DNA from 2 places in the Priestia sp. D51 genome. Region 1 is predicted to be linked to the other one. Evidence: a T-box and tRNA genes for the amino acid it is inferred to sense, from the RefSeq annotation. Region 1 holds a T-box; the other holds one or more tRNA genes.
What was found. A T-box is a leader RNA that pairs with one kind of tRNA and senses whether it is charged. The one in region 1 lies ahead of ACNHOZ_RS01225 (valine--tRNA ligase), so its partner is inferred to be a tRNA-Val.
Positions count from the first base shown of each region.

Region 1 (9,668 bases):
TACGAGAAGATCATCGTGATGCGCTTATTTCAAAAAATGGTGAGCGATTTGAGGACTTACCAAGCGGTGCTGTGATTGGGACAAGCAGCTTGCGTCGAGGGGCACAGCTTCTATCTATGCGTTCAGATATCGAAATTAAATGGATTCGAGGAAATATCGACACACGCCTAGAGAAATTAAAAAATGAAGATTACGATGCGATTATCTTGGCAGCTGCAGGACTATCTCGTATGGGCTGGTCAAAAGATACGGTCACTCAGTACCTAGAGCCGGAAATAAGCGTTCCCGCTGTAGGACAAGGAGCTTTAGCTATTGAATGCCGAGAAAATGACGGTGAATTATTATCGCTTCTTCAAGCTCTAAATCATGATGAAACGGCTCGTGCTGTTAGCGCTGAACGAGTATTTTTAAAAGAGATGGAAGGCGGATGTCAAGTGCCGATTGCGGGATACGGACGTATAGTAGACGGTGGAAACATTGAGCTAACGTCGCTAGTTGCGTCTCCTGATGGCAAAACGATTTATAAAGAGCACATTACGGGAAAAGACCCCGTTGCTATCGGTTCAGAGGCTGCTGAGCGTTTAACCTCTCAAGGAGCTAAGCTTTTAATTGATCGTGTAAAAGAGGAGCTGGACAAGTAATGAGTCATGAGGCTCCTCTTTTTTTGAAAAAAGTTTTGATTACAAGAGAAGCGAAGCAGGCTCATTCATTTGCAGCACAGATTAAAAAGCTTGGAGGCACACCTTTAAGTTTACCAGTCCTTACGTTCGCACGTTCGAACAATGAACAAGAAGTGGAAGACGTCCTGCTGTCGATTAATTCATTTGACTGGGTTGTTTTTACAAGTCAAAACGGCATTTCTTTTTTCTTTGAATGGCTAAAAGAGTTAAATATCAGTCGGAGTGCTTTAAAAAGATTAAAAGTGGCTGCGGTTGGAGAAAAAACCGCAAAATTGCTGGAAAAATACGATGTTAACGTGCAACTTGTTCCAAAAGAATACGTTGCCGAATCACTTCTTGAGTCGTTAAAAGCAAATGTGTTACATCACGAGCGAGTTCTCCTTGTACGAGGACAATTAGCCCGCTCTGTTTTAAAAGATGGGTTAAAAGAGTGTGAGGTAACGGATTTAGTTGTATATCAGACCATTCGAAATCAAGGCTCTGAACGCTTGGTTAAGCAACATTTAGAAACAGGAATTGATGCCATTACTTTTACAAGTTCTTCTACAGTGAGATTTTTTGTCGAGTCAGTTAAAGATATTCCGAATTGGCTTGAGCTTATAAATGAAACCAAAGTTGTTTGCATCGGTCCTATTACGAGTCAGACAGCGAGCGAATATGGAATTAAGCATCTTGTTCCTAACACATACACAATAAATGGTATGATAGATATGTTGGTTAGTTGTTTTGAATAATAAAGGAGGATTTTAACATGAAAGATTTACAATTTACACGTCATCGTCGTCTTCGTAATTCTGTAAATATGCGTGCGCTTGTACGTGAAACACATTTACACCCTGAAGACTTTATATATCCTATTTTTATTGTAGAAGGTGAACAAAAAAGAAATGCTGTAAAATCAATGCCAGGTGTGGATCAAATTTCTTTAGACTACTTGAATGGTGAAATCCAAGAGCTAGTCGATTTAGGAATTAAGTCAGCTATGGTATTTGGTGTTCCCGCTGAAAAAGATGCTGTTGGCTCACAGGCATACCATGACCACGGAATTGTCCAAAAAGGTATTCGTCAAATTAAAGAAAATTTTCCGGATTTTGTTGTTATCGCAGATACATGCTTGTGTCAATACACAGATCATGGCCACTGTGGTGTAATTGAAGACGGAAAAATCTTAAACGATCCTAGCCTTGACTTATTAGCGCGTACAGCGGTTAGTCAAGCTAAAGCAGGAGCGGATATTATTGCGCCTTCAAACATGATGGACGGTTTCGTGGCAGCTATTCGCCACGGTCTAGACGAAGCTGGATTTGAAGATGTGCCGGTGATGTCTTATGCTGTTAAATATGCATCTGCTTTTTACGGACCATTCCGTGATGCAGCGCATTCTTCTCCTCAATTTGGAGACCGTAAAACATATCAAATGGACCCAGCTAATCGCTTAGAGGCACTTCGAGAAGCGGAATCTGATGTCGAAGAAGGAGCAGATTTCTTAATTGTAAAACCAGCTCTATCATATTTAGATATTATGCGCGATGTGAAAAATACGTTTAATTTACCTGTAGTGGCTTATAATGTGAGCGGTGAATATTCAATGATTAAAGCGGCAGCTCAAAACGGCTGGGTAAATGAAAAAGAGATTGTTCTTGAAAAATTAATTAGCATGAAGCGTGCAGGAGCGGATTTAATTGTAACGTATCATGCTAAAGACGCAGCACGCTGGTTATCTGACAAGTAATTAAGGAGGCTTACACATGAGAAGTTATGAAAAGTCAAAAGCAGCTTTTTTAGAAGCGCAGCAACTAATGCCGGGTGGAGTAAACAGTCCTGTTCGTGCATTTAAATCAGTAGATATGGATCCTATTTTTATGGAACGAGGAAAAGGCGCTACGATTTACGATATTGACGGCAACAAATATATTGACTACGTCTTATCATGGGGACCTTTAATTCACGGACATTCCAACGATCAAGTAGTTGAAGCAGTAAAAAAAGTAACGGAATCTGGTACAAGCTTTGGTGCACCAACATTAATTGAAAATGAGCTCGCTAAAGTTGTGATTGAGCGCGTTCCTTCAATCGAAATCGTCCGTATGGTGAGTTCAGGTACGGAAGCAACGATGAGCGCACTGCGTTTAGCGCGTGGCTATACGGGCCGCAACAAAATTTTAAAATTTGAAGGCTGTTACCATGGACACGGTGACTCTCTTCTCATTAAAGCTGGCTCAGGCGTTGCAACGTTAGGCCTACCAGATAGCCCGGGAGTGCCTGAAGGAATCGCTAAAAACACGATTACAGTGCCGTACAATGATTTAGAAAGCGTACAATATGCTTTTAAAGAATTCGGAGATGACATTGCCGGAGTAATCGTTGAACCGGTAGCAGGAAATATGGGTGTGGTACCGCCTCAGCCCGGTTTCTTACAAGGGCTTCGTGATATCACATCAGAATATGGCTCACTGCTCATTTTTGATGAAGTAATGACAGGGTTCCGCGTAGCGTACAACTGTGCACAGGGCTACTACAACATTACGCCTGACTTAACTTGCTTAGGAAAAGTAATCGGTGGTGGTTTACCAGTAGGTGCTTACGGTGGTAAAGCTGAAATTATGGAGCGAGTTGCACCAAGCGGCCCGATTTATCAAGCAGGTACATTATCAGGTAATCCGCTTGCGATGACAGCTGGATACGAGACATTAACACAGCTGACACCTCAATCCTACGATGAGTTCATTCGTAAAGCAGATCGCTTAGAAGAAGGATTGATGGCAGCAGCTGAAAAATATGATGTGCCGTTTACCGTAAACCGAGCTGGTTCAATGATCGGTTTCTTCTTCACAAACGAACAGGTCATAAATTACGAAACAGCGAAAACATCGAATTTAGATTATTTTGCAGCTTACTATCGTGAAATGGCTAATGAAGGCGTGTTTTTACCTCCTTCTCAATTCGAAGGAATGTTTTTATCAACTTCTCATACAGATGCAGACATTGAACATACAATTGCAGCAGCTGAAAAAGCTTTTTCAAAGTTGCGTGGATAAACAGCTAAATAGAAATAACTTTTATAAAGAAGCTTACGGAGGATTCCGTAAGCTTTTTTAGTTTTCAAGACATATTTTAATTTATTTGTTCATACATCTTTAATGACCGCGCTATTACTTGGCGGGTGTTGGAAGGGGGAGAACAATTTGTCGCAGGATAATTTATCATGTCTGCGTTTTTCCGTAGAAGAATCAGTATGGTTTCAAAAAGGACAGGAAGTCTCACAACTTTTGTCTATCTCCTTAGAGCCTCAAGTATCTATTCAAGAATATGACCAATATGTGTCTATTCGAGGAGCATTGCAATTAACAGGTGAATACGAAACGTACGAGGGAGAGCACTCGTTACGCGAATATACAAATGAGAATCAAGTGCAATCTATCTCTGTCCGTGAAGACGGAACGGCTGAATTATCACATCAATTTCCTGTTGATATTACCATTCCTAAAAATCGTATTCAAAGTATTGAAGATGTATATGTATCTATTGATTTATTTGATTATGAATTACCAGGCACAAATCAGCTGCAGCTAATGGCTGACTTGTCCATCACAGGATTGTACGGGGAACAGCATCAAGAACAAGAACGAGAAGAAGAGGAAGAGTTTGCGGAAGAACAGCACATCGTCTCCTATGAAGAAGTGGACGATGCTGAAGAGGTATATACTGAAAACGTTGCTCAAGAAGAAGAGGAACAAGAGGAGCAAGAGTTTGACGTAAGCTATCGTGAAGCTCCCGCACTTTTAGAGGCAGAGGCTATTGAAGAAGATCATTCAGAAGAGCCTCCTAGTTATTTTTCATCTGTATTTAAAAAAGAATCTCGTGCTGAGCCGGTCGTGGAATATGAAGAGGAAGCATATGAACCATTTGAAGTCGAAGTGAAAAAAGAGGCACCAATCGAGGAAGAAAGAGAAGACAACGTGATTGAGCTCTTTCAGCTTCGTCAAGAGCAAGAAAGCTTCGAAGAATCGCAAGTTAGTGAATTAAATACGTATGCTGACATTCAACAAGAGGTTGAGCAAGAAAAGGAAAAGATTATTGTTGAATTTCGGAAAGAAGAAAATGAAAGCGGCCGAAATGAAAATGCCCTTTATTTAACAAAGCTCTTTTCTCGGGAAGAAGAAGCTTTTTCAACGTGGAAGCTTTGTATTGTTCAAGACGGAGATTCGCTTGATATGATAGCAAACCGCTATAATACGAATGTACAAAACATTTTACGAGTGAATAATTTAGGAGATGAATATGAGTTGGAAGAAGGAAGCATCTTAAATATTCCCGTTCGTTAAAGTCGGAAAGAAAACAGTTTTGACGCATATAATGTCTTAACTGTTTTCTTTATTTTTTACGAGGAAGGAGAATATAGATGCAGCGGACAGTAGCAGACTACAAAGTATTGTTAAAAGAATATGACTTAGATGTTGACTTTATCGAAGACTACGGAAAAGTAAAAAAAGTCTATACAAAAACTGGCGTATTTGCGCTTAAAGAAATGGCGAATCATCAAGAGCGAAATCAGAACTTCATTCAAAAGCTGCAGAACGTGTATCAAAAAGGGTGGATGGGCTTTGTCCCTATTTATCAAACGAAGCGTTCTCAGCCTATTGTTTCAGATGAAAGCGGCTCGTATTACTTAATGCCGTGGCTCCCAAATAACCCAACCGAAGAGCGTGATATTCGATATCATAAATTATTTCAAGAGCTTGCTAAGCTTCACGGCGCTTCGGCGCAGGAAGTAGAAGTGAAAAAAGAAGATATAGAAAATCATTATACATCGATGAAAGAAACGTGGGAAAAACGTCAGGAAGAGCTGAAGCAGTACGTAGTAGAATGCGAGAAGAAAGTGTATATGTCCCCGTTTGAATTGCATTACTGTACATTTTATTATGAAATGACAAGAGCGCTTGAGTTTGGTTTTGGAAAGCTCGATCAGTGGAACGATGAAATGGAAGAAAAGGAAAAGATCCGGCTGGTTACGTCTCATGGAAAGCTATCGGCTAAACATTTTATCTATGACGAACGGGGAAATGGTTTTTTTATTAACTTTGAACATGCAAAAGATGCTTCGCCGATTTATGATTTGGTCTCATTTTATTTCCGTACTCTTCGCACGTACCCAGTAACTACCTATGACAGCTATGAGTGGTTTAGTACGTATGAAAAACATTTTGCTCTCAGAGAAGAGGAAAGACTGCTTTTGCACAGTTATTTAGCGTTTCCAGAACCCTTGTATCAGTGTATCGTTCAATATAGGCAGCATAAAGAAAGTAAAACGGAGCTTGAACATATGCAGTCATTTATTCGAGCATACTGGCTGACGAAAAACATTGAACAGCTCAATATTAAAATATTTGAAGTAGATCAGCAAAAAAAAATGGCAGCGGAAGCAGCTGCACAAGCCCAAGCGAATGAATAGCGCTTGGGTTTTTAAATCCAGTCCGAATATAAAGCAACCGCTAGTATGGCAAGCAGTGCCAACAACAGTACATCAAAGGTTGTGGGGAAGAATAGTGTACGTATACCTTGAAAAATTGTTAAAGGAACAATAAACTGTCCGCAAGCCGCTCCTGCTGTTTTGAGCCACCGCTGCAGCTGATACGAATTTACATTTATTCGTTTCTTCATTTGTACATGCCCCTTTCAATCCACTTGCCCAGGTTAAAGTAAGTATATGAAAAAAGAAAGAAATGGTGCCATTTTTTTGAGCGGATTTTTCATTTTATTTCCAAAATTAGCGAGTGAATGAAAAAATAAAGAGCAGAACAAAAAAATTATGAATATAATCATAAAAAAATGGAGAAGATTATTGACGATTCAACATTTTTTCATATAGTATAATTAAGAGAAATTCATACATAAATACAGTGAATAGGAAGAGTACGGGATGTTCGTCTTTCAGAGAGAGAAATCAGCTGCTGTGAGATTTCTTAAGAATGTGCACTCGGAATGTCGCCTATGAGTAGCTTTTTTGAACAGCTGCATAGCTCAGTAGAAAAAGCCGGTTAATCAACCGTTATGAAATGAAGTGTATAGGCTTATCAAACGGGATACGTCTATAAAAAAAGGTGGTACCGCGAAATCAACTCCTTTCGTCCTTTTATTAGGAAAGGAGTTTTTTTATGTTTATAAAAGCTTTACACAGTTTCTAAAGACTGAAACTTTATATTATGGAGGTATACATTATGTCTGAAAAAGAAGTGACTCTTCCAACGAAGTATGATCCAAAAGCCGTTGAAGAAAATCGTTATCAGTATTGGTTAGACGGGAAGTTTTTTGAAGCAACAAATGACCCTGAAAAAGAGCCATATACAATTGTAATTCCACCCCCAAACGTAACGGGCAAGCTGCATTTAGGGCACGCTTGGGATACAACGTTACAAGACATCTTAACGCGTATGAAGCGCATGCAAGGCTATGACGTTTTATGGCTTCCCGGCATGGACCATGCGGGGATTGCAACGCAGGCAAAAGTAGAAGAAAAGCTTCGCAGCGAAGGGAAAAGCCGCTACGATCTAGGCCGCGAAAATTTTGTAGCCGAAACGTGGAAATGGAAAGAAGAATATGCAAGCTTTATTCGCCAGCAGTGGTCGAAGCTAGGACTTGGCTTAGACTATTCACGCGAGCGCTTCACGCTTGATGAAGGCCTTTCTAAAGCAGTGCGCGAAGTATTCGTAACGCTTTACAAAAAAGGGTTAATCTATCGCGGAGAATATATTATTAACTGGGATCCAGCTACAAAAACAGCTCTTTCAGACATCGAGGTTATTTACAAAGATGTACAAGGTGCGTTTTATCATATGCGCTATCCGTTGGCAGATGGTTCTGGACATATTGAAATCGCAACAACTCGTCCTGAAACAATGCTAGGAGATACGGCTGTAGCTGTTCACCCTGAAGATGATCGCTATAAGCACTTAATCGGCAAAAAGGTTATCCTTCCGATTGTAGGTCGTGAAATTCCAATCGTAGGCGATGATTATGTAGATATGGAATTCGGTTCTGGTGCGGTAAAAATTACGCCTGCTCATGACCCGAACGATTTTGAAATTGGAAACCGTCATAATTTAGAGCGTATTTTAGTGATGAATCAAGACGGCACGATGAATGACAAAGCAGGTAAATATGAAGGAATGGATCGTTTTGCTTGCCGTAAGCAAATTGTTAAAGACCTTCAAGAAGACGGCGTATTGTTCAACATTGAAGACCACATGCATTCAGTAGGTCACAGTGAACGAAGCGGTGCCGTTGTTGAACCTTATTTATCAACTCAGTGGTTTGTAAAAATGCAGCCGTTAGCAGATAAAGCAGTAGATCTTCAAAAACAAGAAGAAAAAGTAAACTTTGTGCCTGATCGTTTTGAAAAGACATACTTACACTGGATGGAAAATATTCGCGACTGGTGTATTTCGCGTCAGCTTTGGTGGGGACATCGCATTCCAGCTTGGTATCATAAAGAAACTGGAGAAGTATACGTAGATCATGAGGCTCCAGCAGATATCGAAAACTGGGAACAGGATTCAGATGTATTAGACACATGGTTCAGTTCAGCGCTATGGCCGTTCTCAACAATGGGCTGGCCGGATGTGGATGCAGCTGATTTCAAACGCTACTACCCAACAAATGTGCTTGTAACGGGCTACGACATTATTTTCTTCTGGGTATCTCGTATGATTTTCCAAGGTCTTGAATTTACGGGTAAACGTCCGTTTGACGATGTACTTATTCACGGTCTTGTACGAGATGCTGAAGGTCGTAAGATGAGTAAATCACTTGGTAACGGCGTAGATCCAATGGAAGTAATCGAGAAATACGGTGCAGATTCTCTTCGCTATTTCTTATCTACAGGAAGCTCACCGGGACAAGATTTACGCTTCAGCTTTGAAAAAGTCGAAGCGACGTGGAACTTTGCAAATAAAATTTGGAATGCTTCTCGTTTTGCATTAATGAACATGGACGGCATCACATTTGAAGAGCTTGATTTATCAGGCGAAAAGTCAGTTGCGGATAAATGGATTTTAACGCGCTTAAATGAAACGATTGAGCACGTAACAAAATTAGCTGACAAATATGAATTTGGTGAAGTTGGACGCATTCTTTATAACTTTATTTGGGATGACTTCTGCGATTGGTATATTGAAATGGCTAAACTTCCTCTTTACGGAGAAGATGAAGCAGCTAAAAAGACCACTCGCTCAATTTTAGCTTATGTACTTGATAACACAATGCGACTTTTACATCCATTCATGCCGTTTATTACTGAAGAAATTTGGCAAAGCTTGCCGCATGAAGGTGAATCAATTACAGTAGCTAAATGGCCGGAAGTACGCGCTGAGCTTTCGGATAAAGAAGCTGCTAACGATATGCGTTTACTTGTAGATATTATCCGTGCTGTTCGTAACATTCGTGCTGAAGTGAACACGCCGATGAGCAAACAAGTAAAATTATTTATTAAAGCTAAAGATGAAAATATTCAAAGTCAGCTTGAAAAGAATCGTGCGTATGTAGAACGTTTCTGTAATCCAAGTGAGCTTGTGATTTCAACCGATGTTTCATTAGATGAAAAAGCGATGACTGCTGTTGTAACAGGCGCAGAATTAATTTTACCTCTTGAAGGTTTAATTAATATCGAAGAAGAAATCGCCCGTTTAGAAAAAGAATACGATAAGTTAAACAAAGAAGTAGAACGTGTACAAAAGAAATTAAACAACCAAGGCTTTATTGCAAAAGCGCCTGCTAAAGTAGTAGAAGAAGAGCGTGCAAAAGAGCAAGATTACGTTGAAAAACGTGAAGCTGTTCAGTCTCGTATTGCTGAATTACGCGGATAATCAATGGGTTAATAAACCAACAGAAAAAGCGTGGCTTGTATAGCGACGCTTTTTCTTTACATAATAATAGCGATGGAAAAGAAAGGTGAATAAAAGATGATAACGACATATGAAGAAGCGCTTGATT
Region 1 is NZ_JBLTIR010000001.1:226,632-236,299, forward strand. Features, by position in the region: gene hemC (hydroxymethylbilane synthase) at 1-641, shown strand, start outside; gene ACNHOZ_RS01195 (uroporphyrinogen-III synthase) at 641-1,414, shown strand; gene hemB (porphobilinogen synthase) at 1,432-2,412, shown strand; gene hemL (glutamate-1-semialdehyde 2,1-aminomutase) at 2,429-3,718, shown strand; gene spoVID (stage VI sporulation protein D) at 3,866-5,005, shown strand; gene ysxE (spore coat protein YsxE) at 5,083-6,132, shown strand; gene ACNHOZ_RS01220 (hypothetical protein) at 6,144-6,341, opposite strand; T-box leader at 6,572-6,816, shown strand; gene ACNHOZ_RS01225 (valine--tRNA ligase) at 6,899-9,541, shown strand; gene ACNHOZ_RS01230 (bifunctional folylpolyglutamate synthase/dihydrofolate synthase) at 9,638-9,668, shown strand, end outside.

Region 2 (9,668 bases), on a different contig from region 1:
CATCCACACCCACAGTTAAAAAAAGAGTTAAAGATCCGGCATATCACCATGATTTCTCTCGGAGGAATTATTGGCGCTGGATTGTTTATTGGAAGCGGATCACTCATTAACACCGCTGGACCCGGCTCTATTTTTTCGTACGCATTTGCTGGTTTACTCGTTATTTTAGTCATGCGAATGCTTGGAGAAATGTCTACTGCAAATCCTTCCAGCGGTTCGTTTTCCACTTATGCAAAAGAGGCATTAGGCCCTTGGGCCGGCTACACAATTGGCTGGCTCTACTGGTTTTTCTGGGTTATCGTTATTGCTGTTGAAGCCATTGCAGGTGCAAATATTATTCAATACTGGTTCCCGTCTTTACCGTCTTGGGGAGTCAGCCTGGCTCTTACTTTTTTATTAACGATGACCAACCTGTACTCTGTTAAATCTTTCGGAGAATTTGAATATTGGTTTTCTCTCATTAAAGTTGTCAGTATCGTTCTTTTTTTACTTTTAGGTATTGCTATTATTTGTGGATTCATTCCAGGAATTGATTCTCCCGGCACTTCCAATCTTTTGCATAAAGGCGGCTTTTTACCGAATGGAATTAGTTCTGTATTTTTAGGAATCGCCCTTGTCATGTTCTCCTTTATGGGAACAGAAATTGTTGCAACCGCGGCAGGTGAATCTTCTCAACCTGAAAAAGCCATTACCATTGCGACCAATACCGTTATTTATCGTATTTTATTTTTCTATTTAGGATCTATTTTTATTTTAGTAACCGTTCTTCCATGGAATTCATCAAGCCTAATGAAAAGCCCATTTGTCTCTATTCTTGAATTAGTAAACATACCGGCCGCCGCTCAAATTATGAACTTTATTATTTTAACAGCTGTCCTTTCTTGTCTGAATTCTGGTTTGTATACAAGCTCTCGTATGCTGTTTTCCATGTCTCAAAATGGTAATGCGCCAAAAAGCTTTTCAAAATTAAATAAAAAAGGCGTACCGGTTAGCGCGATATTAGCATGTACAGTTATTTCGTACATCAGCGTCATCTTTAACTACATTTCGCCAGATAAAATCTTTTTGTTCTTAGTGAATGCATCAGGCGGCGTAGCCCTTCTTGTGTACCTCGTTATTGCATTTTCACAAATTAAAATGAGAAAAAAATATGAAAAAGAAAACCCTGAAGCATTAAAAATTAAAATGTGGTTATTTCCTTACTTAACTTACGCTACAATCGTTGCCATCACTAGTATCTTTATTGCCATGGCATTTATTGATTCATTGCGTTCACAGTTCTTTTTAACTCTTTTAATTGCTGTACTCGTCGTAGGTTCGTTTTTCTTTCAGCGTACCAAAATGACGAGCGGCTTAGCAGCAAAAGAAAACACATCAAAATAAAAGAGGTTGAGACATAACGAAATGAATCCAACCTAAAGATGAACAAGGGAGATAGATGAGCTAGACTGCTTATGACACCGCAGTTGATTTCCGTGCAAGGCTTCGCTTTGCCCTTCAATCACCTGCTAGAAGAAACGAAACACATAAAACTATATTTACCATCACAAAAAAACGAACCACCAATCAAACATGTTGATTAGTGGTTCGTTTTTCACTTTGACTAACATACTTTTGTCCCAGCCTCTTTTATTTAATCCGATAAATCTCCTACAATTTTTGTTCCGTGTAATTCAGTTGCCTGTGTGTCTTTTATAACCCGATCTGCGTTGCCTTCATGAATTCCTCCGCCGGGCAAAATAATAAGACGGTCATTGGCGTATGTGATCAGTTCTCGGATCACCTGCAAGTTTTGCAAAGCAGACCCTTTCCCACCTTTGGTCAAAATGCGGTCTGCTCCCATTTCACTAAGTATATCAATGGCTTTGTATTTATCTTTAATCTCATCAAATGCCATATGAAACGTAACGCTTAAAGGACGAGCTTCTGCTATTAATTCTTTAGTCCGTCCGTGATCGATTTCATTTTTTTCTGTTAATATGCCGAATACTACTCCGTTTACTCCAAGGTCTTTACATGCTTTAACGTCTTTTTTCATAATTTGAAATTCTGCTTCGGAATATAAAAAATCACCGCTTCTTGGGCGAATAATCACGTTGATATCTGTATCAAGATGTTCACTTGCATGTTGAATGGTGCCGTAACTTGGCGTAGTGCCTCCTTGACTGAGATTATCACATAATTCAATGCGGTCTGCTCCTAGCTTTTCCGCTTTTTTTGCCTGCTCATACCCTTCTACACACGCTTCTTTTATGTACTTCATACTTTCAACTCCTTTATTGGCTGTATAAATAAAGCCCATCTTTAAAAAGATGGACTTTCCTTTATTATTTAATCGCTTTATGAACTTTTAATTTCTTTCCTTTAATTGTTTTGTTTTTCATTGCTTGCAACACTTTGGGACCTTTTCCATTCAGAATCTCTACATACGAGACATTTTCTTGAATGGTAATAATTCCAATATCGTCTGCGGTTACTCCGTCTAATTTTGCGATTGTTCCTACAAAATCGACCGCTCGAATTTTCTTTTTCTTTCCGCCGTTAAAGTACAGCTTCATAATGTCTTTATTTAATGACTCGCTTTTATCTTTTTTAACTTCTGGACGCTCATTAATTTTTTCATTAAAAGCGAATGCTGCCTGCTGTACTTCTTCTTTAGAAGGAGGAGTAGATACTGGAATCGAAAAACCAATATATTCTTCAATTTCCGATAGCATTCTCTCTTCATAAGGCGTTACAAATGTGATAGCCTTCCCTTTTTTACCGGCACGTCCCGTTCTTCCCGTACGGTGAACGTAGCTTTCTTTTTCCAACGGAAGGTCATAGTTAATAACGTGCGTGATATTATCAATATCAATTCCTCTCGCAGCTACATCTGTTGCTACTAAATAGCGGAATTTCCCTTTTTTGAAATCATTCATAACCTCAAAACGGTCTTCTTGCACCATTGCCCCATGAATTTTATCACAAGGATATCCAAGATCATCTAAATCATCTAACAGCGTATTTACCTGCTCTTGCGTGCGGCAAAAAATGATGCAGCTGTCCGGATTTTCTACTGTAGTTACGTCTTTCAGCAGTTCAAATTTACCTTCATTTTGTACTGTTATAACAGAATGGTCAATCGTGCTTGTTGTTAATCCGTTCGCTTTGATTTCAACATCAACCGGCTTCTTCATATATTTGCGAGACAGTTCTTCAATATCTTCCGGAAGCGTAGCCGAGAAAAGCATCGTTACACGCTCACTAGGAAGATGTTGAATAATCGCTTCCACTTGGTCAATAAAACCCATATTTAGCATTTCATCTGCTTCATCAATAACCAAATAACGAATTTTCTCTAATGCCAGCGTTTCTTTTTCTATATGATCAAGCACTCGTCCAGGCGTACCTACAACAATATGTGTTTTTTGCTTTAATTCTACTTTTTGCTTGGCAAACGGTGATTTTCCATAAACAGCAGCTGCTTTAATTCGCTTAAAACGGCCGATATTTGTAATATCTTCTTTTACCTGCGCAGCCAGCTCTCGTGTAGGTGTTAACACTAAGGCTTGGGGCTTATTTTCTTCCCAGTTAACTAATTCACACAGTGGAATGCCGAAGGAAGCCGTTTTTCCACTTCCTGTTTGAGACTTCACGACCACATCTCTTTCTTCTAGCGCAATGGGAAGCACCTTACTTTGTACTTCCGTAGGATGATTGTATTGCAGGCTAGAAAGCGCCTTAGCTACCTTGTCACTAAGACCATATTGACTAAAACTTCTTTGATTCATTTTGTACCCTCATTTATTTTAAATTAGTGATTATCTTTATCATGACCTGATGCACTATGTTTCATTATACTTTAATTCTTCTATGCGCGCTCAAGATTTAATATAGCATTGGTTTGTTAAGCCAAAGAGAAAAGCCGCTCTCTTATTAATAAGAAAACGGCTTTGGTATGAGCGATGAGGGATTCGAACCCCCGACCCCATCCCTGTCAAGGATGTATTCTCCCACTGAACTAATCGCTCGCAATATGTATTGACTATAACAACAATTACATCAATCTGTTTGCTTAATTATACGCTATTTGACCAAAACTCTTCAAGTATTTTTTTACATATAAACTTAAAAAATAACACCAATTGAATTAATGGGAAGTGACGGTTGTATTAGATAAATTATATTGAATTACACTGTGTTGCTTTCTAAATTCTTATAGTTATTATAGTGAAAAAAATTTACAAATTGTTAGTTTCAATCGATTGCAGAATAGATAGCCCATTGATACCTAGAGAGTTGTCAACTGATTCTTCATATCTTGTATAATGGTTAACTTAACTAACCACCTTTAAAAAATGGTAAATATCAGTACTTATTTATTTCATAAAAGTGGAAAGTACTTTAATATTAAAGGTATGATTGCTTGATGCAAAAAGCATTTTATAAAATAATAAATATAGGGGTGAAAGAGCCTTTATGATAAAAGTAACCTTATTAGAAAATTCCTATGATTTTTTACATAACTCCTTAAGCCACTTTAATTGGGCTACTTCTGAAGTTTCTTTTGAAACTCAGAAACGATATTTGAAGTTTTCTTTAGTTGATATTGTTCAATCAATGGAATTAATGTTCAAAGAAGTGTTAAGAAGAAGAAATGAATTTCTTATATATGAAAATATAGATAAACCAAAACATACTGTATCCATTTCAACAGCATTGCAAAGATTGAAAAATATAATAGGATTAAATCTAGAACAAAAAGACGAAATAAAAATTAAAAGAGCAATTGATTTACGTAATCAAATTATTCATTTTGAATTAGAACTTGATATCAAAGAGCTTATTACTATTTATATTGTTATTTTTGAATTTATTCATTCTTTTCATTACCGATTTTTAAAAGAAGAACTACATGAACGTATACGTCCTAGCTACTGGAAAATTGAAGCGAAATTAATGGAGAAATTCGAAAAGGAATTTGTTTTATATAATGGCATTGAGGTAAATAAATTATATCCTAGTGAAATTGCTGAATCTCAAATGCTGACTTATTACGTTGGAAAAAGTGAAAGTTATAAACGAATAAAGTTTGGAAAAGAAGAGAACTTGGATTTTTTATCAGAACATAGTCGGTGTGATGATTGTGAAGTAAAACAAGGTTACTATCATACCCTCGGCTGTAGCTTAGAAATTTGTCCAAAATGTGGTGGGCAAGTAAAGTCATGTTCCTGTAATTTAAAAGCAGAACTTTTCTAGATAAAAAAATTAAAGGAGCAATTCGGAAAAATTCTATAATAAAATTTTCATTTTATAAAAACAAAGAAAAGCAGGGCATAGAGTAACCATTGCTCAATCTAATTTTATTTTATTTTCAAGTTTGTACTTAAAAATAAGTTCAACTAATTTATAACCATCTATTAGTATAATCTCTTTATGCCTTAGCTTCTTTACATATTTAACAGCTTCAGAAGAAAATTTACTTGTAGTGATAAAAAACCCTTTGATACCATAAACTCCATCTAAAGCACCTGAAAAATCTCGTACTAATGGTTGACCAATTGAATAGCCTCTCCGAATTTTAGACTGGAAATAGACCTTTGACCCTTCATTTCTTCCCAAGTGAACTACCCCATCAATCCCACCATCATTATTTTTAGATGTTATTTCTACACTCGCTAAAAAATCTACGTTATAAACCTTAGACAATATTAATCCTGAAACAGATTCAAAGTATGAGGCATCTATTTTTTCTAGTTTATTCAAATATTCTTTATAAGTATTCATAAGTGGCTTACAAACTATGCCTTTTTCTTTATGAATTGTTTTAATCCGCGTATCGTTAGCTAGTTCATCTAAACAACGTTTTGTAATTTTAGTAGGGTTTTGAGCTAATAATTTTTTTGCCTTAGTTGTAATTTTAAATGGCTTTATATCTTTAAATATTAACCCAGCTCTAATTAGCAACATTTTTGAAAAGCTTACTTGAGAATAAAACTTTTTAACTCCTGACGGGACTGTTTCATTTAATTCTTCATTAGTTAAACCAAACTCCCCTGCTAATACATTTACAGCCTCTTTCAAGCTATAAATTTTTCTGTGTGTAATTAAGCTTAATAATGGCCAATGAATTTCGTCATAACAAGGTAACGACATTTACAACACCCTTTCGATTTATTTTTATTATGTAATCGAAATAGCATTATGCATTTATACCTATTATATCCAGTTAATTATCAATTTTAAAAGCATATATTTTTTTATTTCGCAAGATAATATCCATTGTTATTTATTCATAATAACCAAATAAGATTTCTTCTGAAATATCAATTCCACACTTCTTTAGTCTAAAGGCTCTTTGGCTATAGAGCTTCTTTAAAATTTTTTCTTTCTCCTTGGCTAGTGCATGATGTAGTCTTTTATGACAATTCACGCATAAGCTAACTATGTTCGCTTCAATGTCGATGCTAACATCAAAACTATCTTGAAATTCTATAGGAATTAAATGGTGTGCTTCAACGTAATTCTTTCCCGAAACTTTAGAAGTAAAATCTTTGTGGTTGCTATTCACTTCACAAAGATAATTAGCAACTACTATTGCATTCTTACCTTTTTTTGCATTTCTTCTATAAACTTTAGAGGTTGCCTTGTCATTTTTTAATGGCTTATCTATTGGTACATCATTAATTTCTAACTTTATATTGGAGGTTGTTGATATTTCCACTTCTTTTTGATAAATAGAGTCTCTTGCTTCCTCTTGAGAAGCGATAATATACGGCACAAATTTCACTTCGTACACAAATGGTTTACCTACAGAATAAAATTCAATATATTCGGCATTTTCATCTGGAACAACTACATAAGATTTCTTATTTTCTTTTTGGCTTTTTCTCATCCTTTCTGTTTTCAAATATCTATAGCTATATTTAAAAGCTTCTTCTAACACATTCCTAAACTCGGTATTAGAATCATATCTTATCTGATATGTATCGGATTTTATATTTTTTCTATCGACGTTCACCAATTGTACTTCATATATATTGCCTTCATTTATGATTTCAACCTTATATCTATCACCTCTTTTGAAATGGAAGCCATTAACATTATCAAAATCTTCATGAAAATCACTAGGTATTGTCGAACCGTTTTCAAAAATTGACCAATCTACTTTCTTTATTCCAATTAAATTTGGTACACCATCTGGCTTTGACCAACTCTTATTAACCTTCATTTAATATCACCCATGTTATTTTATTAATAATTCAGTTATCAATATCATACTCAAAATCTACAGGAAAACTTGTCAAATACAAAAAAGCTGTCTATTACAAGATAGGCAACTTTTTTATAGGCTTGTTTTCTAGCGAAAAAAATTCAAATTATTTCTTTATCCTTTTACAAAGATGCTTGACTGCTATTTATTATAAAAATAGCATCCTAGCCGTTAAACTGTTACTTTAACCACTTCTTTGACTTTCTCTTCAAATCCTGGTTGTTCAACAAACAATAGACCGTAGCCCTTTCCTACTTGTTTAATTTTCCCTATTGTGTAGTCCAGGTAAGATGATTCTACAAACGATAAATCAATTTCAACAGAGTGTTCTTCATAGCTCTTATAGTACTCAGTGAATTTAAGCTCTTTATCAATAATGTAGAATTGCTGACCATATATTAATAACGCTAGTTTTTGCATACAATACTCTATGGATTGTTTGTTAAATAAAATATCTGTATATATTTGAGAAATCATAGATGAATCAGAAGTGAAGGCAAATTCTAAACCATTTTCTTTCAAGAAGGGAGCTTTTTTTATTCTTCCTTTTGAGGTTCTAAATTCTTCGAAGGTATTTCTAATTGTCAACGGGTCAAAATCCGTCGTAACCCTTTTAACTAACTGACCAACAGTTTTATAATGGCTCAGCTCCACAGCTTTCAATGCCATTTGTAATAGAACAAACAAAATAATTTTTTTTATTTGTTTCTGTTCCCCTTGATTTAAGTTAACCTTAGCTTTATTTACAGAATTTTGCATAGCTTGTTGCATAGCATTGAGTATTTCAAAATGATTTATCTCATTGTTACTTTCGCTGCTCTCGCCAACAGTGTTGAGAAATGCTGGGTACAGAGTCTGAGCTTCTTCTTCAGCTTCTTGTTCTGTGTCCATTTCCCTAATAATTTCACATAGCGAGTAGGTTATGGTAGTAATATCCTTTATGTTATCTGTTTCAACTGCTTCTTTGAGTATAGACTTATATATATATATTATAGCTACTGTTTTAGCAATATTAAAATTTTGTTCTTCAATATTAGCTTCTTGGTTGTTTTTTAGAGTATATGATGGCACGATGCCATTTAAAATTTCTAATATCTTACTCAAAGGCAACCCTTTTTGCTTATAAGCTTTTAGGATTATTTCGTCTAGTGAAGTGATGAACTGCGGATATAGCACTTTAACCTTATTAGGTTCCAAAGATTTCAAAGTTTCTAATCCATCATTCAATTTAGCTAAGCGATTCTTAGCTACCAATTTAAACAGTAAATCCCCTTGTTTATTTAAAAGTAAACCATAAAACTCTAGAAACATTTCGTTAGGTTCGCCTTTATGCTCTGCTAATTTGTTAGCAGTTATAGTAAGGTTTTGTTTATTGCCAGGTGCTTCTTCCATTATTAAAGAGAGCATTTTTCCCCATTCCTGTAACTCGTGTTCAAACAATTTATCCAAGCCTTTTTCCATTACATAGTCAAAACATTGAAAGATTGATTCTAAATAGGTGTTTAAGTGCTCATAATGATTATCTTGATTTATAGTTGAGTAATAAATTGTTTTAATTTTTTGCTTGAATTTTTTTCTTTTATGCCTAAACAAAAAATTTATATCTAAGCTTCCTAGTAATTTAGTTAACAGGGACAAAAAGAATATAAATGATAGAATCACTAAAAATATCCAACTTAACAATACAAAAAAGTAGTCCCCAGTAAAAAAGCTTCTATCATAATATTCTTTATTAAATACTATATAATACCCTAATAGAAGAGTAAAAATAGTAACCGATAGATATTTCCATAACGGCATACCTTTTGCGATATTAGATGAAATACTTTTTTGCTCTTTGTAAATGAAATAGTAGAAGGTTAAAGTTAAGGGCAGACTCACTTTAAAAAACTGATTAATAGCGTTAAGAAAAGATATTGAAGCATCATCAATATCAGTATAACCTTTTATGTTATTAGAACCAAAAGTAACTAAATTATAGGCTTTCTCAAACAAAGTTGAAACTTTATTGTGACTATAAGATTTATGTAAAAATATAAAAATTCCTACTAATACTAAAAACGCCAATAAGCTCATAAAGCTCAGAATTGGTCTTTTCTCTACTCGTTGTTTTACAGTGGAACAAACAGCTCTAATTGCATAACCAAACTTAAGGCACATTTCCATTGCATAATTATATGCTTTGGTGATAAATGAAAAAATGTTGCTAGTGACACTCAATAAAACTATTGGTTTTTTTTTCATAATACTTTCTCTCCAAAAAAAAAGGGATTAACCCTTATTAAGATACTCAGCGTAATAATCACGCATATCATCTCTTGAGATTTCTGTATTTGCCGCCATATCCAATGGAGTATTTCCTCTAGCCTTTAACCAAGGTGTCTCAGAGTGTGTTAGCTTTTCCAACTCTTTT
Region 2 is NZ_JBLTIR010000003.1:153,379-163,046, reverse strand. Features, by position in the region: gene ACNHOZ_RS12800 (amino acid permease) at 1-1,383, shown strand, start outside; gene ACNHOZ_RS12795 (copper homeostasis protein CutC) at 1,634-2,263, opposite strand; gene ACNHOZ_RS12790 (DEAD/DEAH box helicase) at 2,328-3,773, opposite strand; tRNA gene ACNHOZ_RS12785 (tRNA-Val) at 3,942-4,013, opposite strand; gene ACNHOZ_RS12780 (hypothetical protein) at 4,462-5,241, shown strand; gene ACNHOZ_RS12775 (restriction endonuclease) at 5,335-6,138, opposite strand; gene ACNHOZ_RS12770 (HNH endonuclease) at 6,272-7,213, opposite strand; gene ACNHOZ_RS12765 (hypothetical protein) at 7,427-9,499, opposite strand; gene ACNHOZ_RS12760 (Panacea domain-containing protein) at 9,527-9,668, opposite strand, start outside.
Region 2: it encodes a tRNA-Val, which carries the amino acid that the T-box ahead of ACNHOZ_RS01225 (valine--tRNA ligase) is inferred to sense. The anticodon was not compared.